DNA from 3 places in the Rhizobium sp. LEGMi-198b genome. Region 2 is predicted to be linked to each of the others. Evidence: predicted binding sites of a transcription regulator. Region 2 holds the regulator's gene; each other region holds the start of a gene.

What was found. Region 2 encodes PhoB, which activates phosphate uptake and scavenging genes when phosphate is short. Its sites were predicted from a motif close to TGTCATNNANCTGTCAT; they were not measured.
Positions count from the first base shown of each region.
Region 1: olsB (l-ornithine N(alpha)-acyltransferase) is a predicted target of PhoB. The motif match lies at 3,178-3,194, and genes of this name have one in related genera.
Region 3: ACXHXG_RS27830 (toxic anion resistance protein) is a predicted target of PhoB. The motif match lies at 4,608-4,624, and genes of this name have one in related genera.

Region 1 is NZ_JBSYVH010000001.1:1,062,185-1,068,747, forward strand. Features, by position in the region: gene ACXHXG_RS05170 (NADP-dependent malic enzyme) at 1-726, shown strand, start outside; gene ACXHXG_RS05175 (adenylate/guanylate cyclase domain-containing protein) at 804-2,213, shown strand; gene olsB (l-ornithine N(alpha)-acyltransferase) at 2,250-3,128, opposite strand; gene ACXHXG_RS05185 (hybrid sensor histidine kinase/response regulator) at 3,361-5,649, opposite strand; gene lspA (signal peptidase II) at 5,705-6,223, opposite strand; gene ACXHXG_RS05195 (TrmH family RNA methyltransferase) at 6,220-6,563, opposite strand, start outside.
Region 2 is NZ_JBSYVH010000001.1:950,548-957,110, reverse strand. Features, by position in the region: gene pstC (phosphate ABC transporter permease subunit PstC) at 1-261, shown strand, start outside; gene pstA (phosphate ABC transporter permease PstA) at 258-1,592, shown strand; gene pstB (phosphate ABC transporter ATP-binding protein PstB) at 1,607-2,422, shown strand; gene phoU (phosphate signaling complex protein PhoU) at 2,474-3,187, shown strand; gene phoB (phosphate regulon transcriptional regulator PhoB) at 3,220-3,903, shown strand; gene ACXHXG_RS04625 (GcrA family cell cycle regulator) at 4,003-4,527, opposite strand; gene ACXHXG_RS04620 (aspartate aminotransferase family protein) at 4,953-6,152, shown strand; gene argF (ornithine carbamoyltransferase) at 6,226-6,563, shown strand, end outside.
Region 3 is NZ_JBSYVH010000009.1:33,506-40,068, forward strand. Features, by position in the region: gene clpA (ATP-dependent Clp protease ATP-binding subunit ClpA) at 1-567, shown strand, start outside; gene ACXHXG_RS27805 (HIT family protein) at 683-1,111, opposite strand; gene ACXHXG_RS27810 (GNAT family N-acetyltransferase) at 1,153-2,340, opposite strand; gene ACXHXG_RS27815 (glycerophosphodiester phosphodiesterase) at 2,353-3,084, opposite strand; gene ACXHXG_RS27820 (RidA family protein) at 3,084-3,551, opposite strand; gene ACXHXG_RS27825 (cell envelope integrity EipB family protein) at 3,749-4,573, shown strand; gene ACXHXG_RS27830 (toxic anion resistance protein) at 4,794-5,873, shown strand; gene ACXHXG_RS27835 (substrate-binding domain-containing protein) at 5,879-6,563, shown strand, end outside.

The DNA.
Region 1 (6,563 bases), 110 kb from region 2:
CTCTATGCCCGGCTGCAGCGCAAAGGCTACCTGCACCGCGATGTGACGCGCCTGATCCACAATGATCGCAACCACTTCGCCGCCTGCATGGTGGCGCTCGGCGATGCCGATGGCATGGTGACGGGGGTGACGCGCAATTATTCGACCGCGCTCGACGATGTGCGCCGCTGCATCGATGCCAAGCCTGGGCACAGGGTCATCGGCGCATCGCTGGTGCTTGCCCGCGGCCGCACCGTCATCGTCGCCGACACCGCCGTGCATGACATGCCGACTGCGGAGGAACTCGCCGATATCGCCGAGGAAGCCGCCGGCTTCGCCCGGCGCATGGGTTATGAACCGCGCGTCGCGATGCTCGCCTACTCCACCTTCGGCCATCCCTCGGGCGAACGCTCCGAACGGGTGCGCGAGGCGGTGAACATTCTTGACAAGCGCTATGTCAATTTTGAATTCGACGGCGAAATGGCCGCCGATGTGGCGCTGAACCGCAAGATCATCGAGACCCAGTATCCTTTCTCGCGTCTCTCCGGTCCCGCCAACGTGCTTGTCATGCCCGCCTTCCACTCGGCCTCGATCTCGACGAAGATGCTGCAGGAACTCGGCGGTTCCACCGTCATCGGCCCGCTGCTCGTCGGCCTCGACAAGCCGGTGCAGATCACCTCGATGGGGGCAAAGGATTCCGACATCGTCAACATGGCGGCGATTGCCGCTTATGGGGCAGGATCGTAATCAACTACGCTGAATAGTGGAGCCGGCGGTCGGAGAAAGGCAATGGCCGCCGGGTCAATTCGGTGTAAAATAGGGAAATGAGTGAAGCCCAGTCCCTTTTCGAAGTGCTGCGCCATTCAGCGCGGCCAGATATTGTCGACGCTATTGAGCAGCTCGTCCGTGACGCGCCCGATCGCAAGCTCAACCGGGTGAACGCGCTTGCCTTCGCAGCCGAGCACGGCTTCGATGAAGAGCAGACCATCAACGCCTTCCTGCATGCGTCTCGCCTCGGCCTCTTCGAGATCTCCTGGAATGTTCTTTGCCCCGGCTGCGGCGGAGTGCTGGATGCCAATACCTCGCTGAAAACCGTTCAGAGCGACACCTATAGCTGCGCGCTGTGCGCTGCCGGCTATGAGCCGACCCTCGACGAGATGGTCGAAGTCACCTTCACCGTCAGCCCGCGCGTGCGCCATATCGAGGCTCACAATCCGCACGAATTGCCGCCCTTCGAATATTTTCGGCAGATTTATTGGGGTTCCGGCGTCGATCTTCCCGACGAGGGTTACGAGGCGAAAGTAGATCAATTCGTCCTGGAGGCGCTGGAACTGCCTGCCGGAGAAAAAGCCGTCGTATCGCTTCAGTTGCCGGCGGAGTACGTCATCATCTTCGAGCCGGTTACGCATGCGGCTCAATTCGTCGATGTGAAAGGCGAACCATCGAAGGAGCGGCAGACCCTCACGCTCGTATTCGATCGCATGCACCGGCACAGCGAACCTATTACCTTACGACCCGGTCCTCTGCGCATTCTGATGGAAAACCACACGGAGGTCCGCACACTGCCATCAATCTGCGTGGCCAATGACGTGCTTCACAGCCTGCTGGGTCAGCGGCGTCCATTCCTCACCGCCAAGCGATTGCTCTCGAACCAAACTTTCCGCGACATCCACCGTACGGACACGATTGACGTGGACCAGCGGCTGAAGATCACCAGCCTCACTTTTCTGTTCACCGATTTGCGCGGCTCGACGGCGCTGTATGAAAGGGTCGGCGACCTTGCCGCTTTCGATCTGGTGAGGACCCATTTCAGCATTCTGCATGAGATCGTTGGTGCAGAGGCAGGTGCGGTGGTCAAAACCATCGGCGATGCGGTCATGGCGACGTTTCCAACCCCGGACCGAGCGCTGGCGGCGGCAATGCGGATGCGCGAAGCAATGCTCAGCCTTAACAAGGAGCGCGGCAACGACGATCTTCTTCTAAAGATCGGCATTCACGAGGGACCGTGCATCGCCGTCAGCCTGAACGAGCGTCAGGACTATTTCGGGCAGACAGTCAACATCGCTTCCCGCGTCCAGCATCTCGCCAATTCGCACGAAATATTCGCCACAGGGTCCGTACTCGACAACCCCCGCGCCAGCGAATTGCTGACGACCCATGGTTTGCAGCCGCAGTCCCACCATGTCTCGCTCCGCGGCATTACGGATGAGATTGATATTTTTGCGATTCCCTGAGGATGGCCGTTACCCGCCCAGCCCGGCTTGCGCCGATCAGCTCGCGAAGCGACCGGCGTCGGCGCCGTAATAGTTGACGTAGCGGTCCGAAATGCTGGCGATCGGCAAGACGATCAACACGTCCGTCGTGTTGAAGGCATGATCGACGACGGCGGTGGAACCGACCATGGCACCGAGACGCAGGTAACCCTTGATCAGCGGCGGCAGCGCCATCAGCGCCTTCTTGGAATTGACCGCTTCGACCGGCATCAGGTCCATGGTGCGGGCAAGCGACGGCAGCGCGCTGACGGCCCATTCATCCTTGGCAATGACATTGTGGTAGAGGAAAGAGAGAGCCAGCGCATGCTGCTCCGGACGGATGCCGGGGAAGGAGGCGCAGCCGAACATGGCGTTCATGCCGTGTTTCAGAGAATAGGCCCAATTGCCCTGCCACAGCAGTTCGACCGTGCGCTTGGTGCGATATTCCGGCAGTACACAGGAACGGCCGAGTTCCATGAAGCGCTTTTCTGGATGGCGAGCGAGCAGAGCGTCGATATCGAATTCGGAGGAAGAATAGAAACCACCATTCGCCATCGCCACGTCCTGGCGCAGCAAACGATAGGTGCCGACGATCTGGTCTTCCGAATCGCCTTCCAGCGAGCGGTCGAGAACCAGCAGATGGTCGCAGATCGAATCCCAGCTATCGATATCGCGCTGCCGACGCATGGCATCGGCCGGGAGTTGCGCATTCATCTCCTCAACGAAGACGCGATAGCGCACCGCCTGAGCAGCATCAATTTCCCGCGCCGTGCGAGCAAGGCGCGTTTCTAGATTTCCGATGCGTCCGAGCACATCGCTGGCAACCGGCGCAACCGTTGCCTTTGAAGACTGAACCATTTCGCCCTGAGCTTCGCGATTCAAAATTTCGATGGACATGGCGACTCCCCCTCTACGGGTTAATATAGGCGCCATAAAGCAAATTCGTGCGACAGGAAAGTGACATGGTGCGTTGCGAAAAGCAAGAACCGTGCCTGTTTCCACCACCGAATTTGGACAAAGCCCTTGTATCCCAGGGGATACTCTTAAAAGATGCGAAGCGGCTTTTGGCTCAGTTCGTCATCACGTGGCCGGATAGGGCCGAATCGCGATTCGGGGACATGTTTTCAATCTAGCCGCGTCCGAAAGCCTGCTTGGACAGGCCTTGCACCTCGGCGATCAGGCGATCGGGATCGACCGGCTTGACGATGACGGCATCGGCCCCGGAAAGCAGGGCCTGGCGACGGATGGCGTCGCGGCTGTCGGCGGTCAGCACGATCACAGGCAGCGGCGAAAGGCCGTATCGGCGCTCCAACGCCCTCAGTTGCGCGAGCATCGCCGCGCCCTCGCCGCCTGGCATGGTGAGGTCGGTGACGACGACGTCAGGGCGGTTCTCGCTGTTTTCGGCGCGGGCGAGCAAATTATCGAAATCCTCGACGAGACGAACCCTGTGGCCGGCTTTAGCGAGCATGGCGCGCACCAGCATGGCATTGACGGGATCGTCTTCGCCCAAAAGAACGTTGAGGGCGGCATCTGCCGCCTCCGGTGTCACGAGACTGATCTCGGGCGGGCTGTTCAGCACATCGCGCTTTTCCATGCCGCGCATGCGGCCGCTCAGCACATCGATCAGCGATTGTTCGCGCAGCGGCCGAATGAGCCAGGCATCGAAGAGATCGAGCGGATGCGTATTGCGCTCTTCCGGATTGACCAGAAAGATCTTTCTGAGGCCGGACGCGGCAAGCTCGGTCCCTTCGCGGAAATACCAGGGCGCCATGCGATGATCGACGATGAGATCCGTGAGCGGCATGCCTGCGTCGTGAGGCGCAGACTGCGCCAGGTTTTTCACATCATCGGGACCGATCACCCGGCAGTGGCCGCCGAGCGTGCGGATGGTGTCGGCAATCGCAGTGCTTGCCGCCCCTTCCGGCGCCAGCAGCAGGACACGGGAACCTTTGAGCAGTTCGCTGCGCCCAGCCGGCTCGTTCTCCGCGGCGACGACGGAAATCGGAAAACGGACGGTGAATTCACTGCCCTCGCCCCGCGCACTGGAAACGCTCAAGGTGCCGCCGAACTCGCGCAGGATGCGGGCGGAGATTGCCAGCCCCAGGCCTGTGCCGGCGCTTCTGTCCAACACATTGCCCGCCTGTTCGAACTCGCCGAAGATGCGTGCCTGCTCCTCCTCGGTCATTCCCGGGCCGCTATCCCTGACCGATATCACCAGGTCATCGCCATCAAGGCCGGCGCGGATCAGCACGCCACCGGTCTGCGTGAACTTCACGGCGTTGCCGATGACATTGAACAACACCTGACGCAGCCGGGCAGGATCGAATTCCATGGTTTCGGGAACATCCGCCGCGACGGTCGCGGCGATCTCGATGCCTTTTTCATGGGCGCGATGGGCGAGCATCTCGACAACGCCTTCCAGCAGCGGCCGCAGATGTTCGGTGCGCGGCCGGAGCTGGAAGCGGCCGACTTCGATCGTCGAGAAATCCAGCAGGTCTTCGACGAGCTGCACCAGGGCGTTGCCGGACTGGCGGATACCGGTCAGGTAATTGGCCTGCTCCAGCGTCAGCGGCGTCTGGGCAAGCAGATGGTTCATGCCGAGAATTCCCGACAGGGGCGTGCGGATCTCGTGGCTGACGGTGGCGAGCAGCCGTGATTTGGCGGCACTGTTGTATTCCGCCTTCAGCCTTGCCTCCTCGCGAAGGCGCGCTGCCTGCCGTTCCTCGGTGACGTCGCGGGCGACGCTCTGGATTCTCAATTGTCCGGTGGCGGGATCGCGGAACATGACATCGTGCCATGCGAAGATGCGCGGGCCTTCCGGCGTGGAAATCTCCGCATCCTGACGCTGGGAATCCGTCGCAACCCGGAAGACGAGTCCCGCCGCCTCCAGCGTCAAACCCTCCGGGTTCGACTTGCCGGTCAGGTTACGGAAGGTGGCGTTGGCATGGACGATGCGGCGTTCGATGTCGCGTGTCACCGTGATATCGCCAAGCGCATCGTGGATAGTGGCGAGCAGGCTGGTGCTTTCGTTGCTCTCCCAGAGACGGTCATGCTCGTGTTCGCTGAGTGCCAGCATATCCGCTATGACCTTGCGGGCAGCAAGTCGCCTGCGCAAGACACCGGCGCCGACGATCGCCAGCGCTATCAGTCCCAGCAAACCGGCAAGCGCCAGCGGGCCACCGGCATAGCCGACCGACATGAGCGCCACGCCGGCGATCAAACCGCCACCGTTCAACCAATGGCGGTGCAGCCATAGGGAAAAATCGGACGGCGACGTATCCGGTCTGTTAGCCGGCGAAATCTCGATGGGATCGGTGGCCATGAGCGGCGTGCCGCCCACCGGCCGTTCGCGCGGCGCGTCGTGGTCGTCGGTGGTGGTGGCGACAAGCTTTTCCTGCAGATTTGCCAGAGTGCTCATGTGGCCTTACTAACATGAGCACTGTTCCCGATGCCTTCAGGGATTCGCTAGAATTTTAAGCTTTTGCCTTTTTCGGCAGAAGCAGCTCGTCCAGAATGACGCAACCGGCCCCGACAGTGATGAAACTGTCGGCGAGATTGAAGACGGCAAACGACCATGTTTCCGTATGGAAGAGAATATAGTCGATCACATGACCATAGAGGAACCGGTCGATCAGGTTGCCGAGCGCACCGGCTATGATCAACGCGAAGCCGAGATGGGCAAGCCAGCGATGATTGGGCGTCCGTCGCCAGAGCCAGAGCACGAAAACGACGATGACGAGGCGCATGCCGACGATGAACCAGCCGTCCATGCCCGATAGCATCGAGAAGGCGACCCCAAGATTATAGGTGCGATAGAGCGCCAGCATCGGAATGACCGGCACCATCTCCTGCAAAGGCAGCCAGTTGTCGACCATGAGCTTGACGGCCTGGTCGAGGATGACAGCGGCCACAATGAAAATCAGGATCGGCATGGGCCGGGAAAACAGTGCGGGTTTTACGGGCGCCTGTTCGTTTATCTCGCTGTCAGTCATCGCGTCTCGCTGAGGGTCAGAAGATGGCGGCGGGCTTCGAACAGCATCACCGCCGTCGCCACTGCCAGGTTGAGGCTATCGGCACGGCCGGCCTGCGGGATGCGGGCAAGCGCATCGGCCTCCTTCGCCAAGGCATCCGGCAAGCCGGACTGTTCGTTGCCCATCAGCAGCACGACGGGCTTCTTCTTGTAGTCGATCGTGCGGTAGTCGACGGCGCCGGCCAGATGGGTGGCGACGACGGAAACACCCGCCGTCTTCTTCCAGGCCAGAAACTCCTCCGGCGTCGCCTTGACGACGGGAACGGCGAAGACCGAGCCCATGGTTGCCCTGACCGTTTCCA
Region 2 (6,563 bases):
ATGACGGCGTCACGGGCGATCGGCGAGACCATGATCGTGGTATTGGCCGCCGGCGTTGCCGCCCGCATGCAGCTCGATCCTTTTGAGCCGATGACGACGGTCACGGTGAAGATTGTCAGTCAGTTGACCGGCGATCCGGAATTCACATCGCCGCAGACACTGGTTGCCTTCGCACTCGGCATAACGCTGTTCTGTCTGACCCTTTGCCTGAATGTCTACGCGCTTTACGTCGTCCGCCGCTACCGGGAGCAATACGAATGAGCGATGTCGTATCCTCCCAGGCACCGAATATGTCGCGCGGATTGACGCCAGGCGCTCCGGCGCGGCGGGATATCGGCATCAAGCGACGTTATGCGGCCGAGCGGCGTTTTCGTGCCTATGGGATGGCCGCCGTCATTTTCGGACTGGTTTTCCTGATTATTCTCGTCTCGACCGTTGTCCGCAACGGCTACACTGCCTTCGTGCAGACCTCCATCGCCCTGCCGATCGAGTTCACCGAGAAGGTCATCGATCCCATAGGCAAGGGGGCCAGTGATCCGAAGGTCCTGATATCAGCCAACTATACGGCGCTGGTACGCGACGCCGTGGTGAAGGCGCTGGGCATCGATCCTTCCAATCGGGCGCTCGTGCGCCAGGCGATGGAAATGGTATCGGACGGCGCACGCATTGCATTGCGCGACAAGGTCGTGGCCGATCCCTCTGTCATCGGAAAGACGGTGAAGGTCACTTTCCTCGCCAGTGCCAATATCGACTCTGCCTACAAGGGACAGATCGACCTGACGGCGGACGAAAAGGACCGCAAGGTCTCCGACCAGCAACTCGCCTGGATGAGGCAGCTCGCCGCCGCCGGCGCCCTGCACGAGGCGTTTAATACCGGTCTGTTCCTGTCCGGCAATTCCAGTCGCCCGGAGGCCGCGGGTCTCGGCGTCGCGCTAATCGGCTCGCTCTATCTCATGTTGACCGTGCTGGTCTTGGCGCTGCCGGTCGGCGTCGCCGCCTCGATCTACCTTGAGGAATTCGCGCCGAAGAACCGGTTGACGGATCTGATCGAGGTCAACATCAACAATCTCGCCGCGGTGCCGTCGATCGTCTACGGCCTGCTCGGCCTCTCGGTCTTCATCAACTTCATGGGCCTGCCGCGTTCCGCCTCGCTGGTCGGCGGGCTGGTGCTGAGCCTGATGACGCTGCCGATGATCATCATCGCCACGCGCTCGGCATTGCGCGCCGTGCCGCCGTCGATCCGCAGTGCCGCGCTCGGGCTTGGCGCATCGCGCATGCAGATGGTTTTCCATCACGTCTTGCCGCTCGCCATGCCGGGTATCCTGACGGGTACGATCCTCGGCCTTGCCCATGCGCTCGGCGAGACGGCGCCGCTGCTTCTGATCGGCATGGTCGCCTTCGTCGCCAACTATCCGAGAGGGCCGCTCGATCCTTCGACGGCCCTGCCGGTGCAAATCTACATGTGGGCGAGCGAAGCTGAGCGCGCCTTTGTCGAGAGAACCTCCGGAGCCATTATCGTCCTGCTCTTCTTCCTTGTTGCGATGAACATCGGGGCCATCCTGCTGCGCCGTCGCTTTGAGCGGCGCTGGTGACGGGAGGCGATGGAATGAACATGATGACGGAAGCCGCGAGCGAAAAAGCACTGGCCAAGAAGATGATGACGATCCCCTACAAGATGATCGGTCAGGCCGTCTCGGTCCATTATGGCGAGAAGCGCGCGCTGTTCGACGTGGATCTGAACATCCGCGCCAACACTGTCACCGCGCTGATCGGTCCTTCCGGCTGCGGCAAGTCCACCTTCCTGCGTTGCCTCAACCGCATGAACGATACGATAGACACCTGCCGCGTCACCGGCAAAATCACGCTCGACGATCAGGATATCTACGACAACTCAATCGATGTCGTCGAGCTGCGTGCCCGCGTCGGCATGGTGTTTCAGAAGCCCAATCCGTTTCCGAAGTCGATCTACGAGAATGTGGCCTATGGTCCGCGTATCCATGGGCTGCATCGGTCCAAGAGCGATCTCGACCATATCGTCGAAACCAGTCTGCAGAAGGCCGGGCTGTGGGGCGAGGTGAAGGACCGGCTCTATGATGCCGGCACTAGCCTCTCAGGCGGTCAGCAGCAACGCCTCTGCATCGCCCGCGCCGTCGCCGTCAGTCCCGAGGTCATTCTCATGGACGAGCCGTGCTCCGCGCTCGATCCGATCGCCACCGCCAAAGTCGAGGAACTCATTCATGAGCTGCGGGAAAACTTCACGATCGTCATCGTGACGCATTCCATGCAGCAGGCAGCCCGCGTTTCGCAACGTACCGCAATGTTTCATCTCGGCCATCTGGTCGAGGAGAACGATACCGATAAGATGTTCACCAATCCCGATGATTACCGCACGCAGGATTACATCATGGGCCGTTTTGGCTGATGATGCTCCCCGCGCGGTTCCTTTCACATCTTTCACCTAGAGGATAAAAAAATGGTCTCAACACACATTCTCTCCGCTTACGACGAAGACCTGAAGTTCCTGACGCGCCGCATTTCCGAAATGGGCGGCCTGGCGGAGCAGATGGTCAGCGACAGCGTCCGCGCCCTGGTAAACGGCGATGCCAGCCTTGCGCAGAAGGTCATCTCCGATGACGTCATTCTCGACCACGCCGAGCGCGAAGTCGGCGACAAGGCGATCGTCACCATCGCCCGCCGTCAGCCGATGGCTGCGGACCTGCGTGAAATCATGGGCTCCATCCGCATCGCCGCCGATCTGGAGCGCGTCGGCGATCTCGGCAAGAACACCGCAAAGCGCGTCATCGCCGTGCAGGGCACCGGCGTTCCGCGTCGTCTCGCCCGCGGCATCGAACACCTCTCCGAACTGGCGCTCGTCCAGCTCAAGGAAGTGCTCGACGTCTACTCGACCCGTTTACCTGACAAGGCCGTGTCGATCCGCGAACGCGACGAGGAAATCGACGCCATGTACACCTCGCTCTTCCGCGAGATGCTGACCTACATGATGGAAGATCCGCGCAACATCACCACCTGCACGCATCTTCTTTTCTGCGCCAAGAACATCGAGCGCATCGGCGACCATGCCACGAACATCGCCGAGACGATCTATTACATGGCGACCGGTGCCCAGCCCGAAGGCGAGCGCCCGAAGGACGATACCGCCAACACCGTCGGTTCGGTAACGGAATAAAGTAGACACCAAGAGAAGGAGACCAGAGGCGCATGGTTCCGAGAGTTGCTGTTGTAGAAGACGAGGAAGCGCTAAGCGTTCTGCTGCGCTATAATCTCGAGGCCGAGGGCTTCGAGGTCGACACTATCCTGAGAGGCGACGAAGCTGAGCTGCGCCTCCAGGAGCGCATCCCCGATCTTCTGATCCTCGATTGGATGCTCCCCGGCGTGTCCGGCATCGAGCTCTGCCGTCGGCTGCGCATGCGGCCGGAGACGGAGCGCCTGCCGATCATCATGCTCACCGCTCGCGGCGAGGAAAGCGAGCGCGTGCGCGGCCTTTCCACCGGCGCGGACGACTATGTCGTCAAGCCGTTCTCGACGCCGGAACTGATGGCCCGCGTCAAGGCGATGTTGCGCCGAGCCCGCCCGGAGGTCCTGTCCACGGTACTGCGCTGCGGCGATATCGAACTGGACCGCGAAACCCATCGCGTCCACCGAAAGAGCCGTGAAGTGCGGTTGGGGCCGACGGAATTCCGCCTTCTGGAATTCCTGATGTCGTCCCCCGGCCGCGTCTTCTCTCGGTCTCAGTTGCTCGACGGCGTGTGGGGGCATGATATCTATGTCGACGAACGCACCGTCGACGTGCATGTCGGCCGCCTGCGCAAGGCGCTGAATTTCTCCAACATGCAGGACGTCATCCGCACCGTTCGCGGCGCGGGTTATTCCATGGAGGCCTGATGGGGGAGGCCTGATCGGGGCAACCCGATTGGCCATCCAACATAGCGGCGGAAACAGAAAACGGGCCTTTCGGCCCGTTTTTCATTTGGCTGGTGTGGTTCAGTGCGCGGCCCGGCGCCGGTCATGCACCGGCTGATAGGCCAGCCGCTGATGGTAGGTGCAGTAGGGCGAAGAGTCCGGGCTATCATTGCCGCAGAAGTGAAAATCTTCCTTCAGCGGGTCGCCGACCGGCCACTTGCATGTGCGCTCCGTGAGCTCCGTCAGGCCGAGGCGGCGCGAGATCGGAACGACCACATTGGCGGCCGGACGATATTCGACTTCGCTGACCGTATCGATCTCGACCTCTTCCTTGAGCATCGTCGCACCCTGCTGGCGGGTAACCGTGCGGGTTGCAACGCGCGAGGCGTAATTCGGCGCGCGTGGGGCCGAGGTATTGCGCTTCGGCGCTCGAGCTGTGGTTGCCGCACCACCGGCCTTCGCTCGGCCCGGCAGGCTCAAGCGATGCACTTTGCCGATGACGGCATTACGGCTGACACCACCGAGCTGTGCCGCGATCTGGCTGGCGCTCAAACCTTCGGACCACAGCTTTTTCAGCTTCTCGACGCGTTCGTCTGTCCAATTCATGCCCTGTCTCCGCTATCGCGTTTCTGATGGCAGAATCCCTCACCATTGCCTCGAATTGGGTCGAGGCGTGAAACGCTTTAAAATTGTGGTGACTAGTTCCGCCGCATGCAGTCTAGTAATTGGTTTTTAACCTAGTGTGAGGCTGACTCCGTGACAAGAGTCGCGGGAATCTTGAGGAATCGATTTCGAGGTTTTCCCCAACTTGCTATACGTGAGTGGCATTTATGCAATATAAGTTGTCGAAGACATGCCATCCATCGAGAGGCGCTCTGCCGCACCTGCTAAATCGCCAGTTTTGTTGACATCGCAGTGCAAAACATCAATAGTGCCCATGCCGCCGCAAGGCGGCATTTTTGATTTTTCCGGGCCCGTTTCATTCGAAGGAAACGATTGGCCCTAAAGGTTGTGATCGAGGAGAATGCGCCATGGCTGAAACCGCGCCGCTTTATGACACCTATATGCGTGCTCCGCTGCGGTTCGAGCGAGGCGAGGGCGTGTGGCTGATCACGGAGACCGGCGAGCGTTATCTCGATTTCGCCGCGGGCGTCGCGGTGAATTCGCTTGGCCACGCCCATCCACATCTGGTTGCAGAGCTGAAGTCGCAGGCCGATAAGGTCTGGCACCTGTCCAACCTCTATGAGGTGCCGGGTCAGGAGAAATTGTCGAAGCGCCTGACGGAGGCGACCTTCGCCGATAAGGTATTCTTCACCAATTCCGGTGCGGAGGCGCTGGAATGCGCCATCAAGACGGCGCGTCGCTACCAGTTCTACAAGGGTCATCCCGAGAAATTCCATATCATCACCTTCGAAGGCGCCTTCCATGGCCGCACGATCGCGACGATCGCCGCCGGAGGCCAGGAAAAGTACCTCGAAGGTTTCGGCCCGAAGGCGCCCGGCTTCGACCAGGTGCCTTTCGGCGATCTCGACGCGGTGCGTGCCGCCATCACCGATGCGACAGCCGCGATCCTGATCGAGCCCGTGCAGGGCGAGGGCGGTATCCGCCCGGCGACCAACGAGTTCCTGCGCGGCCTGCGTCAGATTTGCGATGAGAATGGCCTGCTTCTGGTCCTCGACGAGGTTCAGACCGGCGTCGGACGCACCGGCAAGCTCTTTGCCCATGAATGGGCCGGCATCACGCCTGACATCATGGCCGTCGCCAAGGGCATCGGCGGTGGCTTTCCGCTCGGTGCCTGCCTTGCGACCGCGGAAGCGGCCGCAGGCATGAAGGCGGGCACGCATGGCTCGACCTATGGCGGCAATCCGCTCGCCATGGCGGTCGGCAACGCCGTGCTCGATGTCGTGCTATCAGACGGTTTCCTGCAGCATGTGCGCGATGTTGCGTTGGTGTTCCGCCAGGGCTTGGCCTCGCTCAAGGATCGTTTTCCGGATATTATCGAGGATGTTCGCGGCGAAGGGTTGTTGCTCGGCATCAAGGCGGCCATTCCCCAGGCGGACCTGCTGCAGGCGATCCGCGCCGAACATCTGCTGGGTGTGCCGGCCGGCGACAACGTCATCCGTCTGCTGCCGCCGCTGGTGGTCACGGCCGAGGAGGCGCGCGAAGGCATTGCCCGCATCGAACGTGCCGCCGAAAGCCTGCGTGCCGCCCGCGTCAAGAAGTCGGCTTGAGTTCAGCGCCCGCTGATCGGGGGCGTTGTTGCCCCACGGCGGGCGTTATCATTTTTGGAGTACAGGTAGGGACATGGCTTCACCGAAACACTTTCTCGATCTCTCGGCCGTCGCGGCTGCCGATCTGCGCAGCATCATCGACGATGCCATCGTGCGAAAGCAGGCGCTGAAGGCAGGTGCGGCCGACAAGCCGCTCGCCGGCAAGATGCTGGCGATGATCTTCGAGAAGCCATCCACCCGCACCCGCGTCTCCTTCGATGTCGGCATGCGCCAGCTCGGCGGCGAGACGCTGTTCCTGTCCGGCACGGAAATGCAGCTTGGCCGCGCCGAGACGATCGGCGATACGGCAAAGGTGCTGTCGCGCTATGTCGACGCCATCATGATCCGCACGACCGAACATTCGCGCCTGTT
Region 3 (6,563 bases), on a different contig from region 2:
GAGTTCCGCAACCGTCTGGATGCGACCATTCCGTTCGCAGCGCTGCCGACCACGGTCATCCACAAGGTCGTGCAGAAGTTCATCATGCAGCTCGAGGCTCAGCTTTCCGAACGGAACGTTACCTTCGATCTGCACGAGGACGCGATCGCCTGGCTTTCCGAGAAGGGTTACGACGACAAGATGGGTGCCCGCCCGCTGGCACGCGTCATCCAGGAACACATCAAGAAGCCGCTGGCGAACGAAATCCTCTTCGGCAAGCTGAAGAAGGGCGGCGTCGTCAAGGTCACCGTCGGTAAGAAGGAAGACGGTACGACCGGCATCCTGCTCGACTCCATCGCAGATACCGCGCCGATCCGGCCGAAGCCGGAAGCCGAAGTGGTCGACTCCGTGGTCGATGTGGAAGAGGATGACGGAGACACCGTCAAGACCAGAAGCCGCGTCGGCAAGGCTGGCAGCGCTTCCGACGCTCGCCGCTCGCCGAAGACGCCGTCCTCTGCCAGCGATGGCGAGTCGGATAACAAGTCGTTGCGCAAGGGCAGCACGGTGCCGAAGGTGCCGCGCAAGTAACCGGCGATTAATTGACTGAAAAAATAGAATGGCTGCATTGGCGACAATGCAGCCATTTTCATATGTTTATAAACTATATCTCATAAAAAGATTTAGGAGGATCGGCGCCTTTCGATCAGCGCAGGAGTTCGATGATCTTCTTGGCATTCTCCGCCAGAACCGCACTATCTTCCATCTTGCCGGAATGCGGCTTCAGGGCGATGCCCTCGTGGCGCGGGATGATGTGGAAATGCAGGTGGAACACCGTTTGACCGGCGGCCGGCTCGTTGAACTGGGCGATATAGACGCCATCCGCATCGAAAGCCTCCTGAATCGCGACCGCGACTTTCTGAACCGTGGTAATCAGATGCGGCAAAGTGCTGGGATCGGCGTCGAGAAGGTTCCGCGAAGGGGACTTCGGCAGCACCAGCGTATGGCCGGGCGCCTGTGGCATGACATCCATGAAGGCGACCGTGTGTTCATCTTCGTAGACACGATAGGACGGGATCTCGTCTTTCAGGATCTTCGCGAAAATATTGTTGGCGTCATAGGCGGGGCTGGTCATCCAGGGTCTCCTCGTCTTCCGATTACAATTGTCCAGAGCAGCTAGATATCTTGCCGCTCGCCTTTGCGGAAGGGGCTGTGCTCGGCCAGAATTTCACTCATCTCCTCCACTTGCTCGCGCTCATGTTTGAGATAGTCGGCAACCGCGCGGCGCAAGCCTTGATGGCCGATATAATGCGCCGAATGCGTGATCACCGGCAGATAGCCGCGGGCGAGCTTGTGTTCGCCCTGCGCGCCGGCTTCGACGCGCTTCAGCCCCTTGGCCAGCGCGAAATCGATGGCCTGATGATAGCAGACTTCAAAGTGCAGGAAGGGATGATCTTCGATGCAGCCCCAATGCCGCCCATAGAGCGTTTCGCCGCCGATGAAGTTGATCGCCCCTGCGATATAGCGGCCCTCGCGTTTGGCCATCACCAGCAGGATGTCGTCGGCCATCCGCTCGCCGATCAGCGAGTAGAACTTGCGGGTGAGATAGGGACGGCCCCATTTGCGGCTGCCGGTATCCATATAGAAGGTGAAGAACTGGTCCCAGATCCGCTCGGTGAGATCGCTGCCGGTCAGCCAGTCGATGCTGATGCCGCCTTCAAGGGCGGTGCGACGCTCCTTTTTCAGCGCCTTGCGCTTGCGCGACGCCAGCGTTTCCAGGAAGGCATCATGATTGGCATAACCATCGTTGATGAAGTGGAACTGCTGGTCGGTACGATGCAGATAGCCATCGCCTTCGAAGACGGAAATCTCTTCTTCCGGCAGGAAGGTAATGTGGGCTGAGGAGACGCCGAGCTGCCGGGTCACCTCCTTCAGGCTTTCGGCTAGCGCCGGCTGGATCACAGTGCGATCCTGCCCCTCGGCAACAAGCAGGCGCGGGCCGGTTGCCGGCGTGAAGGGAATGGAGCACTGCAGCTTCGGATAATAACGGCCGCCCGCGCGCTCGAAGGCATCGGCCCAGCCGTGATCGAAGACATATTCACCCTGGCTGTGATTCTTGAGATAGCCGGGCACGGCGCCGATCAACTGGCCGCTATCGGTTTCGAGCAGCAGGTGATTGCCGAGCCAGCCGGTTTTATCAGTGGCGGAGCCTGACTCCTCCAGCGAGGACAGAAAAGCATGCGAGACAAACGGATTATACGGCAACACCGTACCCGCTCTCGATGCCCCGGCGAGCTTGGACCAGCCCTCCGGAGCGATGTTTTTGAAGGAACGTTCGACTCGAATGGATAATTCGTCTGTCATCAAATTCGTCTGTTACGAAGAAAGGGCAGGGCTCTCCCTTGGGTCGAACCCTTCGAAGGTCATTTGGTCTGCGTTGGCGAATGTGTGTTTACGGGCCGCTTCGTCGCGCACGGTCCAGGTGATGACCGGGATGCCGCGCTGGCGCTGCGCCGTGATGAAGGGGTTGGGCAGGTGGCCATAGAAATACGAGATGAAGTCTAGCCCAAGCTGCATGGCTTCGTCATGCTTAAAAAATGTCTCGGGCTCGTTTCCATCCGCCGTTAGGCCGACAGGGTAGGGCGCGTTAAGCGCCTTCAGATCCTTGAGCAGCCAATGGTCGAAGCTCATCAGCGCGACAGGGCCTTTATAGCCTTCAAGCACTTCCAGCACGGATTCTGCAAAGCCCTCGTCGTCGCCTTCGCGGCCCTTGAGCTCCAGCACCAGCGGTACCTTGCCATCGCAGAGCTTGAGGAGCTGTTTCAGCGTCGGGATCTTGTCGTTGGTGCCGCCGACAGAAAGCAGGCCGAGTTCGGCCGAGGTACGGTCACGAAGCTGGCCGGGGAGATTGCAGACGCGCTGGAGGTCGTCGTCATGAAAGACGACCGGAACGCCGTCGGCTGCATAATGCAGATCGCATTCAATGGAAAAACCCGCCTCGATTGCCCGGCCAAAGGCCGACAGCGTGTTTTCCCAAACCTGCTTGTTCATGTCGTGATAGCCGCGATGGGCGACAGGACGTTCGGTAAGCCAGGCAATCTTGCTCATTATGCGATTTCCATGATGGCATCGATCTCGACGGCGGCGTTCAGCGGCAGCGCCGCCATGCCGACCGCGGCGCGCGCATGCTTGCCAGCGTCGCCAAGTACATTTGCCAGAAGATTGGAGGCGCCGTTGATCACAAGATGTTGTTCGACGAATTCGGGTACCGAAGCGACGAAACCGTTCAGCTTGATGATGCGCTTGATGCGGCCGAGATCGCCATCCAAGGCCGCCTTCGCCTGGGCGAGGATATTGATGGCGCAAAGCTCGGCAGCGCGTTGGCCGCCGGCAACGTCGACATCCTTGCCGAGAAGGCCGGTGACGCCGAGCTTGCCGTTTTCCATCGGCAACTGCCCGGACAAATAAAGAAGATTGCCGCTGATGACATAGGGTACATAGTTTGCGGCCGGCGCAGCGGCCTGAGGCAGGACGATGCCAAGCTCCTTCAGACGGCTCTCGATAGCGTCGGACATTTTCATCTCCCGTTTTGTTGTAAAATCTTCAAAAATCCGGCATCAAGCTTAGATTCCCTTTGCCGGGCGCGAGGCGATCTTGGACGAGATAACGCCAAATCAAAAGGCAGAGCGAGATGACGAATTGATGACGGGCCGCCTCACTCTAGCCGAAGCGTTCTTATAGCATCGCGTGCGAGTCCAACAGGAGATAATGAATGTTCCGCTCGAGTCTTGCCGCCGTTATCGTTTCGAGTTTAGGCGTCGCGTCTCTGGGCGCCTCCGCCGCCGCGGCGGGTCCGACTGGGTTGATCGCGCATCGCGCCGTCTACGATCTCGAACTGAAGGACGCCTCAGACCGATCGGGCATCGCCGGCATGTTTGGCCGTATGGTCTATGAGTTCGACGGCTCCGACTGCACCGGTTTCACCACCAATTTCCGTTTCGTCACACAGATCGACACGGGTGATTCAACGCGCGTCAGCGACCAGCAGACGACCACATTCGAGGATCTCGTCAAGCGCACTTTCCGCTTCGAGACCAAATCCTATACGGACGATCAACTCGACAAGGACGTGCGCGGCGCGGCGGCCGACGATCAGAAGGGCATTAAGGTCGATCTGACCCAGCCAAAAGCGAAGCAGATCGAACTCATCCAGAGCCGCTTTCCGACAGAGCATATGCTCGACATCATCCATAATGCCAAGCTGGGCAGGAATTTCTTCGAGGCCGAGGTTTTCGACGGCTCCGATGATGGGGATAAGTCGTTGATCGCAACAACCGTCGTCGGTAAGCAGTCGACGCCCGCAACCGATGACCCCGATGCCGAAAAGGCCGGCATCTTCGCCAAGACACCGTTCTGGCCGGTGACCGTCGCCTATTTCAACGACAAGTCCAAGGGTGACGCCATCCCGGTCTACCGTATGTCGTTCAAGCTCTACGAAAACGGCATCACCCGCGACCTCACCATGGACTATGGTGATTTCGTTCTGACCGGCAAGCTCTCCAAGCTTGAAGTACTCGACACCAAGGCCTGCCAATAGGCTTTGGGAGGGCCCAGCCACAACGCAAAATCTTCGTCATAAAACTGTGTCCGAAGCTTCACTATTCTGGGAAGCATTCGGCACGCCCGTGAGTGAGTCTCAGTTCCGCAGTGCCGATCTGAAATTGTAGCGGGCCATGCGGGCCGCGCCGGTTATTGAAGAATGATCGGCAGATGTTCCGCAGTCCAGGTCCGTGTTGATAGACGAGAAAGCACGAGCTATGGCCAATACTGATCTCGCCCCGACCGCAAGCACCACTTTGCCGGTCGTTGCCGCTGATCCGGCGGAAATCGCCCGCATCGGCGACACCATCGATCTGACCGACCGCGCCGGCATTTCCGTTTACGGCGACCGCGCCCAGCAGTCCGTCTCCGACTATTCCGACCGGATTCTCCGCGAGGTCCGCAATCGGGATCTCGGCGAAGTCGGCAAGTTGCTGACCGATATCATCATCAAGTCGAAGAAGCTCGACCCGGCATCGCTGAAGGATGAGGGCTTTCTTTCCAAGATTTTCTCGTCGTTCAAGGCCCGCCTGGAGCGCTTCAAGGAGGAATTCGAGGATGTGGCCGGCCAGATCGACCGCATTGGCCTCGAGCTCGACCGGCATAAGGATACGCTGCGCCGCGACATCGCACTTCTCGACGATCTTCACGAGGAGACGAAGCAGTCCATCCTGCAGCTCGACGCCTATGTGCAGGCTGGCAAGACTTTCGCAGAGCGTTTTCGCAGTGTCGAACTGCCGAAGTTGAAAAGTGCCGCCGAGGCCGCGGCTGCCAATCCCGGCGGCGGTATGCTGGAGGCTCAGACCTATCAGGACAGCTTGCAGGCCCTCGACCGATTGGAGAAGCGGGTGTTCTACCTGCAGCAGGCGCGCCAGCTCGGCATTCAGCAATTGCCGCAGATCCGCATCGTGCAGGCCGGTGACGAGACGCTGATCGAGAACCTGCAGGCGACGTCGGCGCTGACGGTGCCGGCCTGGAGGCAGAAGATGGTGATCCTGCTTGGGCTGTCGAGGCAGAAATCAGCGCTTGAGCTGCAGAAGACCGTGACCGACGCCACCAACGACATGATCCGACAGGCGTCCGAGATGATGAAGGACCAGGCGATTGCCATCGAACAGCAGTCGCAGCGCGGTATCGTCGATATCGATACGCTCGCTGCCGCCAACCGTGACCTGATCGATACGATCAACGGTGTCCTGAAGGTGCAGGAAGAAGGCCGCAGGAAGCGCGCTCAGGCTGAGCAGCAGATGGAGAAAATGACCATCGATCTCAAGAAAGCGATGATCGAGGCGCGATGAGCGGCATGATGATCCGCACACTCCTCACCGGCCTGGCGCTGACGGCAGCTCTAGCCCTGACGGGCTGCAATTCCGGCGCAGGACCGAAGTTCTCGATCGTCTCCGGCTCGGAAAACACCGTTATCCAGCCGATCGTCGAAGAATTCTGCAAGCAGAAGAGCGCGACCTGCAGCTTCACCTACGAAGGCACGCTGGATATCGGCCTTGCGCTGCAAAGCAATGAGGGTGTCGAGCAGGACGCGGTCTGGCCGGCATCGAGCGTCTGGGTTGACATGTTCGACACCAAACGCCGGGTGAAGTCCCTGACCTCGGTGGCACAGACACCGGTCATCCTCGGCGTGCGCAAATCCAAGGCGCAGGCGCTCGGCTGGATCGGCAAGCCGGTCTTTATGAAGGACATATTGGCGGCAGTGAAGAGCGGCTCGCTGAAGTTTCTCATGACCTCGGCAACCCAGTCCAATTCAGGCGCGAGCGCCTATTTGGCTATGCTCTCCAGCGCGCTTGGCAATAAACCCGTTATCGAGCCGGGCGATCTCGACAAGCCCGACCTCCAAGGCACCGTCAGGGCGTTGCTTGCTGGGGTCGAACGCTCGTCCGGGTCCTCCGGCTGGCTCGCGGACCTCTACACGGACTCCGCTGGCAAGGGCGTGCTCTACGATGCCATGTGGAATTACGAAGCGGTGCTGAAGG